One region of the Anoxybacillus sp. UARK-01 genome, then DNA from elsewhere that is predicted to be linked to it. Evidence: riboswitches for the same ligand, from Rfam matches in the RefSeq annotation. Region 1 holds a riboswitch; the other holds the start of a gene.

What was found. Region 1 has a riboswitch for S-adenosylmethionine ahead of mtnW (2,3-diketo-5-methylthiopentyl-1-phosphate enolase). Riboswitches for the same ligand answer to the same signal wherever they lie in the genome.
Region 2: linked by a shared signal. The riboswitch ahead of B6A27_RS08395 (hypothetical protein) and the one ahead of mtnW (2,3-diketo-5-methylthiopentyl-1-phosphate enolase) in region 1 are both predicted to bind S-adenosylmethionine.

The regions. Positions count from the first base shown of each region.
Region 1 is NZ_NASY01000057.1:26,017-32,890, reverse strand. It holds gene B6A27_RS17870 (amino acid permease) at 1-1,186, shown strand, start outside; gene B6A27_RS17865 (MarR family winged helix-turn-helix transcriptional regulator) at 1,329-1,772, opposite strand; gene B6A27_RS17860 (1,2-dihydroxy-3-keto-5-methylthiopentene dioxygenase) at 1,976-2,518, opposite strand; gene B6A27_RS17855 (methylthioribulose 1-phosphate dehydratase) at 2,548-3,180, opposite strand; gene B6A27_RS17850 (2-hydroxy-3-keto-5-methylthiopentenyl-1-phosphate phosphatase) at 3,177-3,836, opposite strand; gene mtnW (2,3-diketo-5-methylthiopentyl-1-phosphate enolase) at 3,848-5,071, opposite strand; SAM riboswitch class I at 5,134-5,241, opposite strand; gene B6A27_RS17840 (pyridoxal phosphate-dependent aminotransferase) at 5,323-6,513, opposite strand; gene B6A27_RS17835 (carbon-nitrogen family hydrolase) at 6,609-6,874, shown strand, end outside.
Region 2 is NZ_NASY01000038.1:60-12,417, forward strand. It holds gene B6A27_RS08375 (RHS repeat-associated core domain-containing protein) at 84-734, shown strand; gene B6A27_RS08380 (hypothetical protein) at 751-1,143, shown strand; gene B6A27_RS08385 (hypothetical protein) at 1,372-1,599, shown strand; gene B6A27_RS08390 (AraC family transcriptional regulator) at 1,639-2,562, shown strand; SAM riboswitch class I at 2,706-2,811, shown strand; gene B6A27_RS08395 (hypothetical protein) at 2,861-3,205, shown strand; gene B6A27_RS08400 (hypothetical protein) at 3,237-3,434, shown strand; gene B6A27_RS08405 (diacylglycerol/lipid kinase family protein) at 3,610-4,497, shown strand; gene B6A27_RS08410 (FAD-binding oxidoreductase) at 4,827-6,152, shown strand; gene B6A27_RS08415 ((Fe-S)-binding protein) at 6,154-7,521, shown strand; gene B6A27_RS08420 (FAD-binding oxidoreductase) at 7,512-8,957, shown strand; gene B6A27_RS08425 (malate synthase G) at 9,112-11,292, shown strand; gene B6A27_RS08430 (fumarylacetoacetate hydrolase family protein) at 11,658-12,358, shown strand, end outside.

The DNA.
Region 1 (6,874 bases):
AAAGAGATCAAACGCCTCGGTTTTATCGGGATTTATGTCTTCCTGGGGCTATTGGATTGGAAATTTTGCTGGAAACGTAGCTATTATTACGACATTTACGAGTTATTTATCCACATTCTTTCCGATTTTAACAAGCAAACAAACCGTATTTATGGTAGGCGCTACACCGATCAAACTCGGCAACCTCCTTACATTTATGGTTTGTACCGCTCTATTATGGGGAATGCACTTTATTATTTTGCGCGGCATCGAGGGAGCTGGAAAACTAAATTTCATAGCCACTTCGGCAAAGGTGCTCGGCTTCTTTTTATTTATTGCCATTAGCTTATTTGCATTTGATAAAAACAACATCGGCTCTGTTGTCGCTCCGCGTTACGATGAAGCAGGCCATGCCGTTAGCCTGTTCGGACAAGTGAACAGCGCGGCTATTGCGACATTATGGGCATTTGTCGGAGTGGAATCTGCGATTGTGTTCGCTTCACGTGCACGCAAGCAAACAGATGTCAAACGGGCAACCATTCTTGGTTTGCTGATTGCTCTCATCATTTACATTGGCATAAGTGTGCTTGTAATGGGCTTGCTGCCGCAAAAACAGTTGATTCATTCAGAGAAGCCTTTAGTGGATGCGATTCAAACCATTTTAGGGCCAAGCGGCGCATACATCTTAGCTGGACTTGGCCTTATCAGCCTTCTTGGCTCGACGCTCGGCTGGGTGCTGCTAAGCGCGGAGGTTCCGTATCAAGCCGCGAAGCAAGGTTTGTTTATCCCTTCTTTCTTAAAAGAAAACAAAAAAGGAATGCCGAAATTCGCTTTAATTTTATCAAATGGATTAGCGCAAATTTTCATTTTCTCAACGATCTCTCATTCGATGTCAGCTGCCTTTGATTTTGTCATTTATATTGCGACACTCGCTTATCTTGTTCCTTACTTTATCGCTTCTGTCTTTCAGCTCAAACTCACATGGACAGGAGAGACATATAAAACCAATACAAAGCAGCGAATCACGGATGGAGTCATTGCAGCACTGGCCACTATTTATTCCATCTGGGTCATTATCGCGGGAACATCTGACATCAAAACCTTCATGCTTGGCATTGTGTTGCTCGCAAGCGGCATCATTTTTTATCCGCTTGTGAAAAAAGCAGCAGAAAAAGAAGAAAACGCGAAAAAAAGACTGTCAGCTTGATCCAAAAGAGAGGGGGTTCTCCCTCTCTTTCTTTTATCTATAGTCTCTCCTCTCTCTTTATCAAAAAAGAACGCGCGCCCGCCACCCATTATAAAAAAGCGCCAGCGAACCTTTGATCCGCTGGCGCTTTCACCATCTGTACTTATTGCTGTTTCGCACCGTATCCCATTTTTTTCAATAACTCAATAACCTGTTCTTTCTCTTCAATCGTTAATCCGGAAAGTGTTTCATGGATCGTTTGTTCATGCTCCGGAAATACCTTTTCAATAAAAGCTTTTCCCTTATCCGTAATCGAAGCATAAGTTACACGGCGGTCCTTTTCACATGCTTTGCGCATAATCAGCCCTTTTTGCTCTAATTTATCGACAACATATGTGATGCTGCCGCTTGCCAGTAAAATTTTCCCGCCAATTTGCTGCAATGGCTGATCCCCCTTATGATATAGCAATTCCAACACAGCGAACTCCGTAGGGTTCACGCCGAACGACTGAATGGATTTATTTACTTGATCATTAACAGCACGGTACGCTCTTGACAGCACAATAAATAGCTTTAATGATTGCAAAATTTCCTCTCTATCCGCCACTTGTCATCAAATCCTTTATCGGTCGAATTCGAAGCCATTGTAGCGAAAAATCCTCTCTTTGTCAATGAAACGCCCCGATCTACACCGTCCATTTCGCACGTTCTTCTGCCATTCGTTTCAGTGCTAGAAAGCTGCTCGACGAATAGATTCGATTACATCCATCAAAAAGCGCAAGAATCGCTTAAGATTCCTGCGCTTGTTGGTTATTGAACAGCTTCTTCTTTTTCCTCATAAGGATGGGCAACCCAGCCAGATGGATCAATAAACAAACGAACAGCTACCACTTGGCGGTCTTCCATTAATGTGAAGAAATGCGGATTTCCTTCTGGCACGGAAATGACATCGCCAGCTTCCAGCTGCACTTCAAAATATCCTGTTTGTTCGTCGCCTTTAATAATGAAAATGCCGTGACCCGCGACGATGGCGCGCACTTCATCCTCCGTATGAATATGCACTTGTTCAAATTTCTTCAATAACTCCTCTAAATTCGGAGTCGCATCTGATAAAGCGACAACATCCCACGCTTTATAGCCTCTTCTTGTTGCTAAATCCTCAATATCATCTTTAAAAACCCCTAAAATTTCCTCTTTTTCTTCGTCACTCAAAACAAACTTTTCTTTTAAGTGATTTGGCAGCTTGCTAATCTCCCAATGTTCATACAGAACGCCTTGCTTTTCTAGAAAGCTCCCTACATTCTCATGACCTTTGATCCATTCACCTGTGTTTCTAATTTTAATAACTGCCATTTTTCATCCCTCCATTATCATTTTAAAATCTATGAAGTGAATACTTTGTGACCTTTTAGCATAAGCAGCTTAACATGATAGCTAAACAAAAACTCGCACGCTTCTAAAAACTTTTTCGCTTCAAAGGAGCTTTTTCCCCATACGGTAATACCGTGGTTGCGAATCAGCACCGCTCCGCTATCTGCCGAGACGTGCTGCGAAAACTCAGAGGCAAGCGTCGGAATGTGCGCATGATTCCGAATAATCGGAATGCGGAAAACCGCATCTTCCTCCCAAAGACCAAACGCTTTAATCATTTCTTGGCCGGTAAAAATGACTTCCCCATCATCCCCGTACAGTTCAGAGACGACATTATTATCAATCGTATGAACATGAAGCACGCAGCCAGCGTTCGTTTTATTATAAATTTCCACATGCAGCAAGGTTTCAGCCGATGGCTTTAAATGGGTCGACTCAGCCGGATTGCCCAAAGCGTCGACAAGAAGAAAATCATCATTTGTTTGTTTTCGTTTATCTTTTCCGCTGGCCGTAACGAAAAAGGTTAGCGGCTGATCAGCCACCTTGATCGATAGATTCCCGCTTGTTCCCAAAAACCAATCGCGGGAAGCCAGTTCTGCTTTGACATCAGCAAGCTCTTCCCATTTCTTCAATAAATCGCTCATGCGCTCACCTCCATCCTTTTCAAAGATTCAATGACATCAAAGAACGTCGTAAACGGCGTATGGGTCAGGTCCAGCTCCGCACATTTTTGCAACAGAAAATCACGGGCAATCACGTGATCGGCAAGCTGGGCGACCGCTAAATCTGTCACGGAATCACCAATGACGATCTTCGTTGCCTCTGGTGTTGCTAGCTTTCTTAACAACGACGGCTTGCAGCAGCCGCAGCCATTACGGCAATGGTCATCACACGCATACGGCCATGTAATGCGAATCGTTTCCCCGCTAAAGTCCGAACCATTGCAAAAAATCGCGTCTTTTTCAATAAGTCCCTCTAAAAGCGGATAAACGAAAAAATCGATTCCGCCGCTAACGACATAGAGCGGAATGCCTCGCTCCTTTGTAAAGGAGACAAATTCACGAAAACCATCGCGAATTTGGGCAGTGCCTAAAATAAAACTCGTAATCTCTTCTTTTAGCCGGGAAGGAAGAAGCGAAAACATCGCTCCGACGCCAGCTTGAACAGAGCAGCGCTGCGCGAGCACATCCTCTTTGATGCTTTCCCATTGCGGCGGAGCAAATTGCTTCATAATCGCTATAATGTTGTCATTATTTGTAATCGTGCCATCGAAATCGCAAAAAATTATCGGTTTCGTCATACTTTCACCTCTTAAGTGCCCCATAAAGCAATGGCTTTTTGCAATGAATGGTTTTCTTTTGCCGCCTCACTTAAAGGCTTTCCAGCTAATACTGCCGCGATTGCGGCGCTAAATGCCTTTCCTCCTCCTGCCGCTCCCTCTGGATGTCCATGCACCCCGCCTCCTGCATTAATGACGCTGTCGATGCCAAAATCGCGGATAAGGAGCGGAACCAGTCCTGGATGAATGCCGGCAGACGGAACAGGAAACGTTTGTACAAATACATCTTCCTTCGTTAATTCATGGGCAATGCCACTTGCGTCTTCCTTGGCCAGAGCAACGTTTCCATATGGAGACGGGAACAAGGAAAAATCCGCCCCTGCCATGCGAACGAGCTTGCCAAGCAACAAAGGATGGCTTACACCGTAAAATTCCGACGGAGTCAACGCCCCGCTAAACGCCGGATGCGCCATAATCGGAATGGAAATCTCCTCATCCTCCCGCAATCCTTGCAATACGTCCAGTCCATACGCGAACACGTTGAACAGCAGCAAATCAGCGCCAAGCTCCACCGCTCGCTTCGCTTTCTCTTTTAACTCAAACGTTTTTCCCGAAAGATTCACCGCATAAAGCGTTCTATGCCCTGTCTCTTCATATACGTGCTGCAAGACTTTTTTTCCTGCCGCAATTCGCTTTTCGAATGGCGCCTGTTCATTTTCAAATAAAATTTCATCATCCTTGACAAGATCTACGCCTCCAAGCGCCTGCTGTCTCAGTTGCTCGGATAAATAGGACAAATCGCGCCCGATCACACCTTTAAAAATGCTCATTAACAGCGGGCGGTCATAAACATCCAGCTTTGCGCGAATTCCCTTAATGCCAAAGCGAGGACCAGGAAATGCTTTCTTTAGATCATCAGAAAACTCTAAATCTATCAGCTTAATCGTGCCATCTAATGACAATTTCCCAAACACCGTCGTCAAAACAGCGGGCAAATCGACGCTGAAGTTGGCGCTTGGGTAAGCGATCTTGACCATTCCCCGCTTCAAGCGTTTTCCGAAATATTGATTGGCACGTTCGCTTTCTTCAAGCGGTTGCACATGCACAACCGTTCCTTTATGTTTACGCAGTTGTTCTTTTTCCAAAAACGGCAATTCGGTCCATGAACCGATCGTTAAGCCAAGCGCGATTTTCTCCGCCTTTTTCTCCAAATCAGCCTCATCATAAAGCAGATACGTGGCGATGACTTGGCTCATTCTCATCCCTCCAATTCCAATAAAAAAACCTCTTCCATAAGAAGAGGCTTTGGTTTCAACTCTTCTTATCTCTCAGCGTAATGCTGCAAGAATTAGCACCGTGCTTAACGTTGGTTAAGTCGGTTGCCGGGCTTCATTGGGCTCGTCCCTCCACCTGCTCTTGATAAGAATGACAGCTTCTATTCATTTTTTTGAAATTTTCATTTTGCAAATTTAATTCGAATTATGACAGGGATCATGCAGATTGTCAATTATTTTTTTACCGCTTGCTGAAAAAGATTGAGCTTAGCGATGCGCCGTGCCGCTTCTGTCAAGCGTTCTTCGCTTGTCAACAGCCCGACGCGCACATATCCTTCCCCGTGCTCGCCAAATCCAATCCCAGGCGCCACCACAACATGCGCTTGCTCAAGCAATAAATCAGCAAAGCGCTCCGAAGTCCAGCCCTTTGGTACCGGCAGCCAAGCAAAAAAGGAGCCGGCTGGAGCACTTACGTTCCAACCAATTTCCTGTAAAGCTCCAATGAACGCATTGCGCCGTGATTCATACAACGCTACCAACTCCGTCACGCATTGCTGTGACTCAAGCAGCGCAACCGCTGCCGCTTCCTGAATCGCACCAAACAAGCTGACATATAAATGGTCTTGCAAAAGATTGATCGCAGCAATCACACTTTCATTGCCAATCGCAAAACCTACGCGCCAGCCAGCCATATTATACGTTTTGGAAAATGTATAAATTTCAATACCGACATCCTTGGCTCCTTCCGCCTGCAAAAAGCTGATCGGTTTTTGCCCGTCAAATCCAATCGCACCATAAGCAAAGTCATGGACAACGCAAATTCCATGCTTTTGTGCAAACGAAACGGTCTCTTGAAAAAACGAGTCTGTCGCTACAGCTCCCGTCGGGTTATTTGGATAATTTAAAAACATCAGCTTGGCTTTCTCAACCACCTTTTCATCCAATTGACGATAATCAGGCAAAAAGCCGTTTTCGCTATAAAGCGGCATCATTTCCATTTTTGCACGCGCTAATGCCACTCCCGACCAATAATCAGGGTATCCGGGATCCGGCACAAGCACAACATCGCCCGGATTTAATAAGCACTGCGGAATTTCCACAAGCCCTGCCTTTCCACCGAATAAGACAGCTACCTCTCTCTCAGGATCAACCGTAACGCCATATTCGCGCTGATAGAAAGCAGCCACCGCCTCTTTTAAAAACGAATAGCCACGAAACGGAGAATACTTATGGTATTTTGGATTAGCCGCCGCTTTTTGCAGCGCTTCTACGATATGCGGAGGCGTCGGTTGATCAGGATTTCCTTGACCAAGATTAATTACATCATGTCCTTGAGCCACCACTTTTCCTACTTTGTCGACAAGCGAAGCAAAAAACTGCTTCGGAAGACTTTGCAACAACTCGGATTGGACAAATGATTTCAATTGCTTCACCTACTCAAAAAATTCTTGAAATTCTAGTCAAACATCATATATCGTAAAAATTAAATTGTAAAGACATTTTTTTGGGGTGAATGATTATGACATTAAAAATTGCTTGTCTTCAGCTCGATATTGCTTTCGGAAATCCTGCGGAAAATAAACGCCGCGTTCAACAAGAGATCGAAAAAGTTTGTCAAAGCTCTGTTGACGTCATCGTCCTTCCTGAACTATGGACAACCGGATACGATCTCGCACGCCTTGACGACATTGCTGATGAGAATGGCGCTGATACCAAATCGTTTATTAGCAAGCTCGCACGCCTGCACAACGTCTGTATTGTTGCTGGCTCCATTGCCAAAAAAAC
Region 2 (12,358 bases), on a different contig from region 1:
AACTACTGTGGTGATGTAGTTCGAATTTTTGATGAAGATGGCCTGACTGTCGCAATTATCCCTATGATCCCTAGGGTAAAGCTTTGTCTGCTTCCGAAGACATAGCTGTTGCTGGACAACTGCTAGGGTATGCAGGATATTATTATGATAGGGAAACGAAGCTGTACTACTTGCAAGCGCGGTATTACGATCCGGAGACGGCGAGGTTTATCTCAAGAGATCCAGATCCGGGAGACAAAGACGATCCGATCACTCAAAATGCGTATACGTATGCGAATGATAATCCGGTGATGCTGGTGGATCCGGATGGGAATCGTGGATTAACCACATTGTATCGGACTGTTGCAGGTGCTCTCACATATGTTATAGTCAGCGGGGCAGTAGCAAAGAGTTTAGTTAAGAAAGCGGTAGGGAAAGTAGCAAAGAAGGTTTTACGTAAGGGTACTGGAAACCTCAATAGTCTACTAAAAAAGAAATCATTAGGTAGAGGTTCAACAGGAAGAACAACCCCTAACAGCCTTGAAGAACAGTTAGCCATGAAGGAAGTATTATCAAATCCACTTGCTGGAGCTAGGGAGGTAGTTCCAAGAAGTAAAATGAATGATAAAAGATGGCCTGGTTCAGAAGGATGGGTAAAAATGCAAAGAATTATTAAGACTTCCAAAGGAAATATCAATATTCACTTTAATTACAATATCAAAACGGGAAAATTTGATGACTTTAAATTTAAGTGATAGGAGTGAATAATGTTTGAAGGTTAGATGTATTACAGATGATGGCTATTTATTTAGTCCAAGAAAGGTAAGAGAAGGTTATAATCAAAAAACCACCTATAACGGAATAGAAGTTAATAGAGATTATAATGTCTATGGAATATTATTTTATGAAGATGGGTTAAGATATCTTTTATTTGACGATTACGAAACTCCTTATTGGTATCCGGCAGAATTATTTGAAGTTATTGAAAATAAAATACCTGAAACATGGTATTACAAGTTTTATGGATATGACGAGGAAGGGATTTCTGCAATCTGGGGCTATTATGAATTAGTGCATTCCGAGAAGCATTTTGATGGATTAAGTGAGCAAGAGCCAGAAGAAATAGAATTATTTCTAAAGATAAAAAAAGAAATGTATAATTAGATTGAATTTTTTGGTGGTTATGGCGATGATAACCACCATATTTGTTTTTGAAGATATGATGGCGATAACGACTAAACGGTATGGGCGAACAGGAAACCAAATACGGTGAAGAACCAAAACGGCGATCCGCTCTATTATGCAGCGAACTACCGCGGCGATGTCGTGCGGATGGTCGATGAAAATGGAACGACGGTCGCGAATTACAGCTAGGATCCATGAGGCAAAGTGTTGTCGGTTTCGGAAAATGCGGCAATGGCTGGACAACCAATAGAATATGCAAGAGGGCATCAAACGGGAGGGATTCCGACAAATGTTGTTGAAGATGTAATGAAGAACGGCACTTCAAGAACAGTCATTAGAAACGGTGCAATTAGAATTATTTACGAACATAATGGTGTTAGAGTTGCCGCTGAAGAACGAGGGAAAATCGTGATAGCTCCCATGCGATACTATTAGCAAAAGAGTAGGGTTCAGCGAATATTAGGAGGCAATGAAATGAGAAGGGATTATTATGAAAGAATTGAAAGAGCCGTCAAGTATATTCATGATCATTATGACGAGCCTATTCATCTTGATACATTAGCCAACGTTTCCCATTTTTCGAAATATCATTTTAATCGTATCTTCACTTCGGTTGTTGGAATGACACCGATGTCTTATGTGAAAAAAATTCGTCTGCAAAAGTCGGTGTATTACTTAACTGAAACGACTAAATCTATCTTGGAAATCTCCAATCTCTGTGGTTTTGGCTCCGTTTCAAATTTTAATGCTGCTTTTAAACAACATTTTCACATGGTTCCCAGTGACGTAAGAAAAAAACATCAAAATCGCAATATTTCATTAGATATAAGCAAGAATCAAGAAGAATGGTCTGCTCCGATACGTTATACTTACGCTAACCATCATTTATTAAGGAGAATATGGAGCATGAATATAACGATTAAAGAGCTTCCTGACTATGAAGTGGCTTTTGTTAGGCATGTGGGTAGCTATTTAGAAACGTATTATGCATGGAATCAATTAAACGAATGGGCAAACCGAAACGGATTGTATCCGCCAGAGCACGATTTTATTGGCATCTCATTGGATGATCCACTTGTTGTAGAAGAATTTGCTTGCCGCTATGATGCGTGTGTGACGCTGCCGACCGGTTTCAAGGGAGAGGAAGATCCCGATATTCAATATAAAACAATACCTGGCGGATTATATGCCTTATATCAGTTTTACGATACGATTGATAAATTAGCGATTGCGTATCAAAGTTTATTTGGACAGTGGTTGCCAAATAGTGAGTATGATGCGGATGATAGGCCGTGCCTGGAATTTTGTATGAATAATCCAGAAACAGATCCGGAAGGAAAGTGTAAAGTTCATTTATATGTCCCTATAAAAGAAAGGGGATCATCTAGCGGGGGCTAGGAATAGGACGAATGATCTGGCGACGATGGTCGATCGTAAAGAAGAAGTCCTTGTTATTTCGATGTTATAAATCCTGGTTTTTGGAAATTAAAAAATGGTTGTCATTTCCATAAAATAATGGTAGCATAGGAATAACTGAATAAGTCTTATCAAGAGTGAACGAGAGATCGGGCTCAATGACTTCACAGCAACCTGCGCTTGACGCAAGGTGCTCCTACCCGCAAAGCGCTTCGCTTTGAATGATAAGGACGGCTTCAAGCTCTTTTCGCGTCATTCATGGCGGAAAGAGCTTTTTATTTTGGCAGAGCCGTTTGTGACCATCCTTATTGAGAAAGGGGCGAGAATGATGAGCGAAACGATCCGCAGGTACATGGCGTGCCATATGAAAGCTGCTTCATTCGCTTTACATGTTGCCAACGGTGTGAAACGTCAGCTTCGTCAATGGGATTCTACAGCGATTTTTTACATTGATCACCATACGAACTTTTTTCTATTGTATGGGCAAGCATTTGGAAAACCGTTTCAACTGTTACTTACGTTGGCGGAAGTGGAAGTGTTCAAAGCAGAAGAGCCCTATGCGCTCGATCGTTACATTTGGCGGGAGCTAAGAGAGCAAGGGCTGCCGGTCGGGCAGATTGATTAAAAACGTTAGAAAAGAAAAAGGAGAGGGAGCTATGGAAGTCGAAATAGATGAGCATGCTGGTATTCGAGGAAAAGACATGGAAACGAATGTCAGCGGAATGAGATTGACTCAGCGAAATGGGCGGTTCTTGTCTCCTAAATGGCATGTCGCTATGCTCATTGATCCTTTCGAAACCTTTACCTTAGTGAGAGGGAGTGAAACAAGAAAAAGGACGGTTGCCATCGCTTAGGGTACCGCTCATGAGGAAAAACGGTAGGGCCTTTATTTTTTCTTCGGCACGAGCAGCAAATGGCCGGAATTCTCAAATCGGTAAAGTAAAAAGAGAAAAACAAGCGTCCCGATGTAAAGCGGGACCTTGTTTGGGATTTTCATGTTACGATCTTTGATTAGAGGGAACGATCGATATGATCTATTATTTTGTTGTTAATAAAATCTCAGGAAACGGAAAAGGGCTGAAAGTTTGGAAAAAGGTTGAAAAGCTGCTTCAAGAGAAGCAGGTAAATTATCAAGTTCGTTTTACAGAACGTCCAAAACATGCGGTAGAAATAGTGAAGGAGTTTTCTTCTAAAGCATGCAATGCGGTTGTCGCCGTTGGCGGCGATGGCACAATCCACGATGTGGCAAACGGGCTCATTCATTCGAATATACCTTTAGGGATTATTCCGGCAGGGTCAGGAAATGATTTAGCAAGGGCTCTTGATATACCGATGGACTATAAAAGGGCGTTGGAACGTATTTTAAGAGGAAAGAAAAGAAAAATGGACGTTGGAAAAATTGGCGAAGAATACTGCATGACTGTAACGGGAATCGGATTTGACGGCAAAGTGGCCGAAATCAACAATATCGCTAAATATAAAGATTTATTAAATCTCGTTAGGTTAGGCGATCTTTCCTATGGATTGAGCGTTTTGCATGCTTTATTCCAATATCGTCCCGTCCGCATTCAATTAAAAATTGACGGGAAGGTTCAATCTTTTTCAAATGTATGGTTCATTGCCATTGCTAATACTCCGAATTACGGCGGAGGGATTAAAATATGTCCGGATGCTTGTTACGATGACGGACTTTTTGACATTTGTATCGTACATAGCATCACAAAATGGGAGCTGTTACGCACGTTTCCAAAAGCGTATAAAGGAAAGCATGTTTCACATCCAAGTGTCACCATGATCAAAGGAAAACAGGTAGAAATTATCGCTGAACCGCCGATAATTGTCCAAAGCGATGGCGAGATTCTCACGAAAACTCCAGTGAATGTAACGATTCAGAAGGAGGCGTTGCTAATTATGTGACCCTCCCGCAGGCAAAAAAGCTGTTCAAGCCATTTATTTTCATCTAAGGAACGCTTTGTGGGCAAATGAATAGGTTCACTGGCGTTTCTTGTTCGAGAGAAGAAGCAGGAAGATCATTCTGTTTTTTAGTAGCATAATAGATCATCAGCACTGGGGAAATGATATATTTATACTATTTTATAAATTCTAAAAATTAATTGAAAAATAGTGGAAAAAGTGATTAAATAAATGGTAAGTAGTATACATTTCAGTGATGATGCTTAAAGGATTCGTTGCACGAAATTATAGAAACGATGTTTCTTATTACAAAACAATAAGGGGTGTGAGGATTGCTCGCCACAGAATTTTTATCAGAATTAAAGGCGATTTTGCGCGACAGCCACGTTCAAGTAGAAGAAGATGTGGGACATCCGCTGGGAAATAGCGGTCGGGTCACCGTTTATCCGCAGTCGGAAGAGGAGATTTCCAATGTTTTAATGTATGCAGACAACCATGGAAAAAAAGTAACGATTGTCGGCGGCGGAACGAAGAGAGGATTTGGCGGGGGAACGGAAGTCGCCGATCTTTTGCTTTCACTGGCGGAATATAAAGGAGTTGTCGAGCATAACGTTGGTGACATGACATTAACGGTTAAAGCGGGGACACCGTTTCAATCTTTGCAGGAATATTTAGCCGAATATAACCAAACGATCGCGTTGGATCCGATATGGCCAGAATATGCCACGATTGGTGGAGCTATTGCAGCGAACGACAGTGGTCCGAAACGATTTCGTTATGGTTCTGCTCGCGACAGCGTCATTGGAATGAGAATTGTTTACCCGAATGGAACGGTTATCCGCTCGGGAGGCAAAGTGGTTAAAAATGTGGCTGGCTATGATATGAACAAGCTGTTTATCGGTTCTATGGGGACGCTCGGAGTGATATCGGAAGTAACGTTGAAGCTTCGCCCGCTTCCGAAATATGAAAGCCTTATTCTATTATCCTTTCAAGAAGGAAAGATGGAAGAAATACGCGCTTTTGCTGTGGAATTGCTAGATTCGTTGATGGAACCGACATCCCTGGAATTGTTAAGCCCTTCTTTATCGGAGCGGTTAACAGGGAATCATGCTTATACAGTAGCGATCAGCTTTGAAGATGTCGAAAGCGCTGTCCATTACCAGGAGAATTTTGTCAAGCGCATTCAGCCAGCCAAAACAAACATAACGATTTTACCATTAAAAGAAGCGCGAGCATTTTGGAGACAATTTTACACCATCGCTCCGAATGGGAGGGAAAGCGGAAGCAGCAACGAAATAGAGGCTGCTTTGAAAATCGGCGTTGTCAATCTCGATGCTCTTCAAGTCATAAAAGCAAGCCATATTTTACAAGACGCTATGAATATAGCTGTTGAGGCGCATGGCGGTCTTGGGCATGGACTATGTCAAATATATATCAAAGGGACGGGCGAAGAGGTTGTTGCTGCCATTGAGCGGCTTCGTCAGTTTGTGATCCCGCTTGGCGGATACGTGATTGTGAAACATTTGCCGTTGGCGCTTCGGCAAAAAGTAGAGGTTTGGGGTGAAAAACCGTCTTATTTCTTCCTATTAGAAGGTATTAAAACAAAAATAGATCCCCATTCTACTCTTAATCATGGACGATTTGTAGGAGGGATATAATGTGAGTGTAAGAGAGAACGATGTAAAACAAGCACCGGCATGTACAGCGGCGAGCTTGGGGAATTATCTTTGGAATGACCCTCCTGATGAAAGCAAATGGGCCGATTGTGTTCATTGCGGCATGTGCTTGGAATCCTGTCCAACTTATGAACAAACGGGGCAAGAACAGCATTCTCCGCGCGGGCGCGTCCATCTGATTAAATCGGTTGCCGAAGGAAAGCTGGAAGTGAATGAAGCGTTTGCCGATCCGGTTTTTGCGTGTCTTGATTGCCGCGCGTGTACGACCGCTTGTCCTGCTGATGTCGATGTCGGAGGGCTGATCGAAGAGGCGCGCGGGCAAATTCGTCAAGCGATGCCATTGACCGGATGGAAAGGAGCGGTAAGCAAATTTTTTCTTGAGGGAGTATTTCCGCATGCGAATCGCTTGCATTTATTAGGGAGGTTGTTGAAGTTTTACCAAAAGAGCGGGTTGCAAAAGATGGCGCGTAAGACGCGGCTGATTCATATGATGCCGGAGCATTTAGCGGAAATGGAAGCGATTTTACCGGAAGTCAAACAGCCGGTTCGCCAAAAATACAAACAGGCCGGCATGATTCAAGCGAAAGGGGAAACGAAGCGGACGGTTGCCCTTTTAACTGGATGCGTCATGGATGTGATGTTCAGTGATATAAATGAAGCGACGATTCGTGTATTAACCCGTAATGGAAATAATGTGACAATCCCACAAAATCAAACGTGTTGTGGAGCGCTGCATGTTCACGCCGGCGACCGTGAAACAGGAAGAAAGCTGGCGAAGCGGAATATCGAAGCGTTTAAAGATGCTGATACAGTCATTGTGAATGCGGCAGGCTGCGGCTGCATGTTGAAAGAATATCCAGAATTATTCCGTGAAGATCAGGAGTGGCGCGAAAAAGCAGAACGGTTTGCTGCGAAGGTACAAGATATTTCTAAATATCTTTATGATACAGGGTATGAAAAGCCAAAAGCTGAAATCAAAACAAGGATTACGTATCATGATGCATGCCATTTAGCGCATAGCCAAGGGATACGCCGGGAGCCGCGCGACATTCTTCTTAGCATTCCTGGGGTGGAAATGGTGCATATGCCGAATGCCGACCGTTGCTGTGGAAGTGCTGGCATTTACAATATCACTCATCCGGAAATGGCAGGAGCTGTCCTAAAAAGTAAAATGGAGCATGTTCCTGAAGAGGTCGAAATGATTTCGATGGGGAATCCCGGCTGTATGCTACAAATGGCGATGGGAGTGCTGAAATACGGAAGAAACCAAAAAATTGTGCATACCGTTCAGCTGCTTGATTGGGCATACCAAAAAGAGGATCAACAAAAGGTGGGAGAATCATGGCGATAAAAGGTGGGCAAATAAAGGATACACATATCGAAAATCTTGCGAAAATCGTTGGTACTTCAGCGATTCTCTATAAAAAAGAAGATTTGCTTGCATATGACTGTGATGGTTTTACGATTCATCGCCATTTACCGAAGGCAGTCGTGTTTCCCAATAGCGCAGAGGAAGTCGCGCAGATTGTGAAATATTGCCATGAGCATGATTTGCCCTTTCTTGCCCGCGGTGCAGGAACGGGATTAAGCGGCGGAGCGATTCCGTTAAATGGCGAGGTGATCATTAGCTTAACCAAAATGAAGCGGCTCGTATCGGTCGACCTCGAAAATCGACGTGCGGTGGTCGAGCCGGGCTTTATAAATCTGAAGCTGACCCATTCGATTGCTGATAAAGGCTATTATTATGCTCCTGATCCATCAAGCCAATATTGTTGTACGATCGGTGGGAACGTTGCTGAAAATGCCGGGGGAGCCCACTGCTTAAAATATGGCGTGACGACAAACCATATTTTGGGGCTGGAAGTTGTTTTGCCAAATGGGGAAATGATTGAAATAAGCACAAACGGAGTTCTTGATCCGCCTGGATATGATTTGCTTGGAATATTGACAGGATCGGAAGGCACGTTAGGAATTGTAACGAAAATCACCGTTCGCATTTTAAAAAATCCTGAAGCGAAACAAACGGTGCTGGCGTATTTTGATAAAGTTTCCGATGCCAGCCAAGCCGTGTCTGATATCATTTCCGCCGGAATTGTTCCCGCTGCCCTTGAAATGATGGATAAAACAGCGATTGAGGGGGTGGAAGCAGCGGCGTTTCCAGTAGGGCATCCGAAAGATATTGAAGCGCTTTTGCTTATTGAAGTAGATGGTATTTCTGCTGGTATCGACGAACAAATTCAAGAAATATTAAAGGTATGCCGAAGCCGAAATGTTCGTGAAGTGAAAGTAGCCCAAGATGAGAAGGAACGGGAAAGATGGTGGGCGAATCGAAAAACGGGATTTGGGGCGATGGGAGCGATTTCTCCGGACTACTTAGTGCAAGACGGGGTGATTCCGCGGAGCAAGCTGCCGGAAGTGCTAGAACGAATCAGACAAATAAGCGAAAAATATGGATTGCGAATCGCGAATATTTTCCATGCTGGGGACGGAAATCTTCATCCACTTGTCCTTTTTGATTCGAGGAAACCAGGGGAAACAGAAATGGCATTGGCGGCTGGAAGCGAATGTCTGCAAGCTTGTGCCGATGCTGGCGGATCGATCACCGGCGAGCATGGAGTGGGCATTGAAAAACGAGAAGAAATGCGTTTCATTTTCAGCGACGAAGAAATTGCCGCACAAACCAATATTCGTGATGTATTCAATCCGAAAAACTTATTAAATGCTGGAAAGTTATTTCCGACACCAGGGCGTTGTGTTGAAGTGAAAAGAAATGAGAAAATGAAATAATTTTTTGAAAATTATTGAAGCACCTGCAACTTTATGCTATTATTTTTTTAATAAATTAAGAAACGATGTTTCGTAATAACAAACAGAAACTCTCTGTATGAGGAAGGAAGTACTTTTAAAAAATCGATGAGGATGAAATGGGGGAAGTGGTTGTATGCAAGACTATGTAAAAGTAGGAAATCTTCAAGTTGCCCGCCTTTTCTATGAGTTTATCAACCAAGAGGTTTTGCCCGAAAGCGGAGTTGAAAACGAACAGTTTTGGGCGGATTTAGAAAGGCTAGTAAACGATTTGACGCCGAAAAATAAAGGGTTGCTTGCCCGACGTGATGAAATTCAAGAAAAACTTCATGAATGGCATCGCCAGCATAGAGAAAATTTTGATTTTCATCAATATAAATCATTTTTAGAGGAAATTGGCTATTTAGAACCAGAAGTAGAAGATTTTCAAATCACAACTGAAGGAGTAGATGATGAAATCGCTCTACAGGCTGGACCACAGCTAGTTGTCCCTGTCAGCAACGCCCGTTATGCGCTGAACGCAGCGAACGCGCGCTGGGGGAGTCTCTATGACGCTCTTTACGGAACGGATGTAATCAGTGAAGAGGACGGCGCGGAACGTGGCGCTCATTACAATCCTGTCCGCGGCGAGAAAGTGATTGCCTATGCTAAGCAATTCCTCGATGAAGCGGCACCGTTAAACGGTTACTCCCATAAAGATGCCGTCAAGTACGCGGTCCTTGATGGAAAATTATCTGTTTCCACCAAGGATGGCAAGATGACAAACCTTCAAGATGAGGAAAAATGGGTCGGCTATCAAGGAGATCCGGAAGAGCCATCGGCTATCTTGCTGAAAAATAACGGCTTGCATATTGAAATCCAAATCGATCGCCATCATCCTGTCGGCAAAACCGATGCGGCGGGTGTGAAAGATATTTTATTGGAAGCAGCGTTGACGACGATTATGGACGGAGAAGATTCTGTTGCCGCCGTCGATGCGGAGGACAAAGTCCTTGTATACCGCAATTTATTAGGTTTAATGAAAGGAGATTTGACAGCCACATTTGCAAAAGGCAATCAAACGATAACGCGCACGCTCCATCCTGACCGGATTTACACAAAGCCAAATGGAGAAGAATTGGTATTGCGGGGACGTTCGCTCATGTTCATTCGCAATGTTGGCCATCTGATGACGAATAATACCGTATTAGATCCGAATGGCCAGGAAATTTATGAAGGGATTTTGGATGCGGTTGTGACTAGTTTAATTGCGAAACATTCTCTGTTAGGCAATGGCCGCTATAAAAATTCCGCAAAGGGTTCGATCTACATTGTGAAGCCGAAAATGCACGGTTCAGAAGAAGTGGCTTTTGCGAATGAATTATTTGACCGTGTGGAAGATATGCTGGGCCTCGAGCGAAATACCATCAAAATTGGTGTCATGGACGAGGAACGCCGCACAACGCTGAACTTGAAAAACTGCATTTATCAAGTAAGAGACCGCATCGTGTTTATTAATACTGGTTTCTTAGATCGTACGGGGGATGAAATCCATACTTCAATGGAAGCGGGGCCGATGATTCGCAAAAACGATATGAAAACATCAGCATGGCTGCAAGCCTATGAGAAATCAAATGTAAGCATTGGGCTTGCTGCTGGTTTGCAAGGTCGGGCGCAAATCGGTAAAGGAATGTGGGCCATGCCGGATATGATGGCGGAAATGCTGAAGCAAAAAGGCAGTCAGCTTCAGGCAGGCGCCAATACAGCGTGGGTACCTTCTCCAACGGCAGCGGTCTTGCATGCTCTACACTATCACCAAATCAATGTAACCAAGGCACAAAATGAATTAAGCAAAGAGTTGAAAGATTTCCGCGATGATATTTTACAAATTCCAGTGGCCGTCGATCCTAACTGGACTCCGGAAGAAATTCAACAAGAACTAGATAATAACGCTCAAGGCATTCTTGGATATGTTGTCCGTTGGGTGGAACAAGGAATTGGTTGCTCGAAAGTTCCTGATATTCATAATATCGGGCTGATGGAAGACCGGGCGACCTTAAGAATTTCAAGTCAGCATATCGCCAACTGGCTTCATCACGGAATTTGCACGAAAGAACAAGTGCTCGAGACATTAAAACGCATGGCGAAGGTCGTCGATGAGCAAAACGCTGGAGATCCTGCTTATCGGCCAATGGCGGAAGACTATGATCATTCTGTCGCCTTCCAAGCGGCCTGCGACCTTATTTTCAAAGGCTATGAGCAGCCGAACGGTTACACGGAACCAATTTTGCATCGCCGCCGCTTAGAAGCCAAGGCGAAGTTTGCGGTAAAACAGTAGGAGACCTACAAGGAACAATGAGGGCATTCTATTTATTTAGGATGCCCTTTCATCTACGTGATACAGTGAACAAGGGTGGGGAAGTTGTCCTGATTTAAACGTTGCAGAAGCCGCCGCCAATGGATGGCCAATCGGGAGTTGTTTGTCACTATATAATGTGCTATCAGCGGCAGCAGGAAAATGGCTCATTGCTGAATCATGGCTGAATGATTTTCAGAATCGTTCGAGAGTCAGGCATTCTTTTCATAAAAACAGGTTGGAAAAAGGTGTGATTTAGCTCTTTTATCACACAGTTGATTGGCGAAAAGGCAAGTCACAGGACTCTTTCAAGAGCGGATGACAGATTGGACGAGAGGAGAAAAGGGATGAAATTTGCTAGATTTATAGCGAACGGAGAAAGGTACACAGGTATCGTAACAGATGGTAGGATCAGAGAAATTCAAGGGGATATGTTTGGAAAATGGGAGTATACAGAAAAAACATTTTCCGGGCATGAGGTCAAGCTTCTTGCTCCGTTAGAGCCGAATCAAATCATTGGAATCGGTGCCAATTACGTCTCGCAAAAACAAGAGATTCCGGATGTGCTGCCGGAAATTCCGGTGTTTTTCTTTAAGCCTGCTTCATCGGTGATCGGGCCTGAAGAAGAAATTATCATTCCAAAAGGAATCGACCACGTGAAGTTTGAATCAGAATTGGCGGTGGTGATTGGAAAAGAAGCGAAACATATTCCAGAATCAGATGTATTGAATTATGTGTTCGGCTATACCGTTGGGAACGATGTAACGGCACCGCAATTTTTTCATCAAGACGGCCATTGGACGCTCGGCAAAGCATTTGATACGTTTACCCCATTAGGTCCAGTCATTGAAACGGAGCTCAATCCTTTCAAGGTGAATGTAAAGGCAAGATTGAACGGTGTTGAAAAACAAAATAGTCCGACGGAACTTATGGTAATTTCAATCTGTAAAATGATTTCCTATCTATCGAATATTATGACGCTGAAGCCAGGAGATGTGATTTTAACGGGAAGTCCAGTAGGGGCCGAATTTGTTAAGCCAGGGGATCT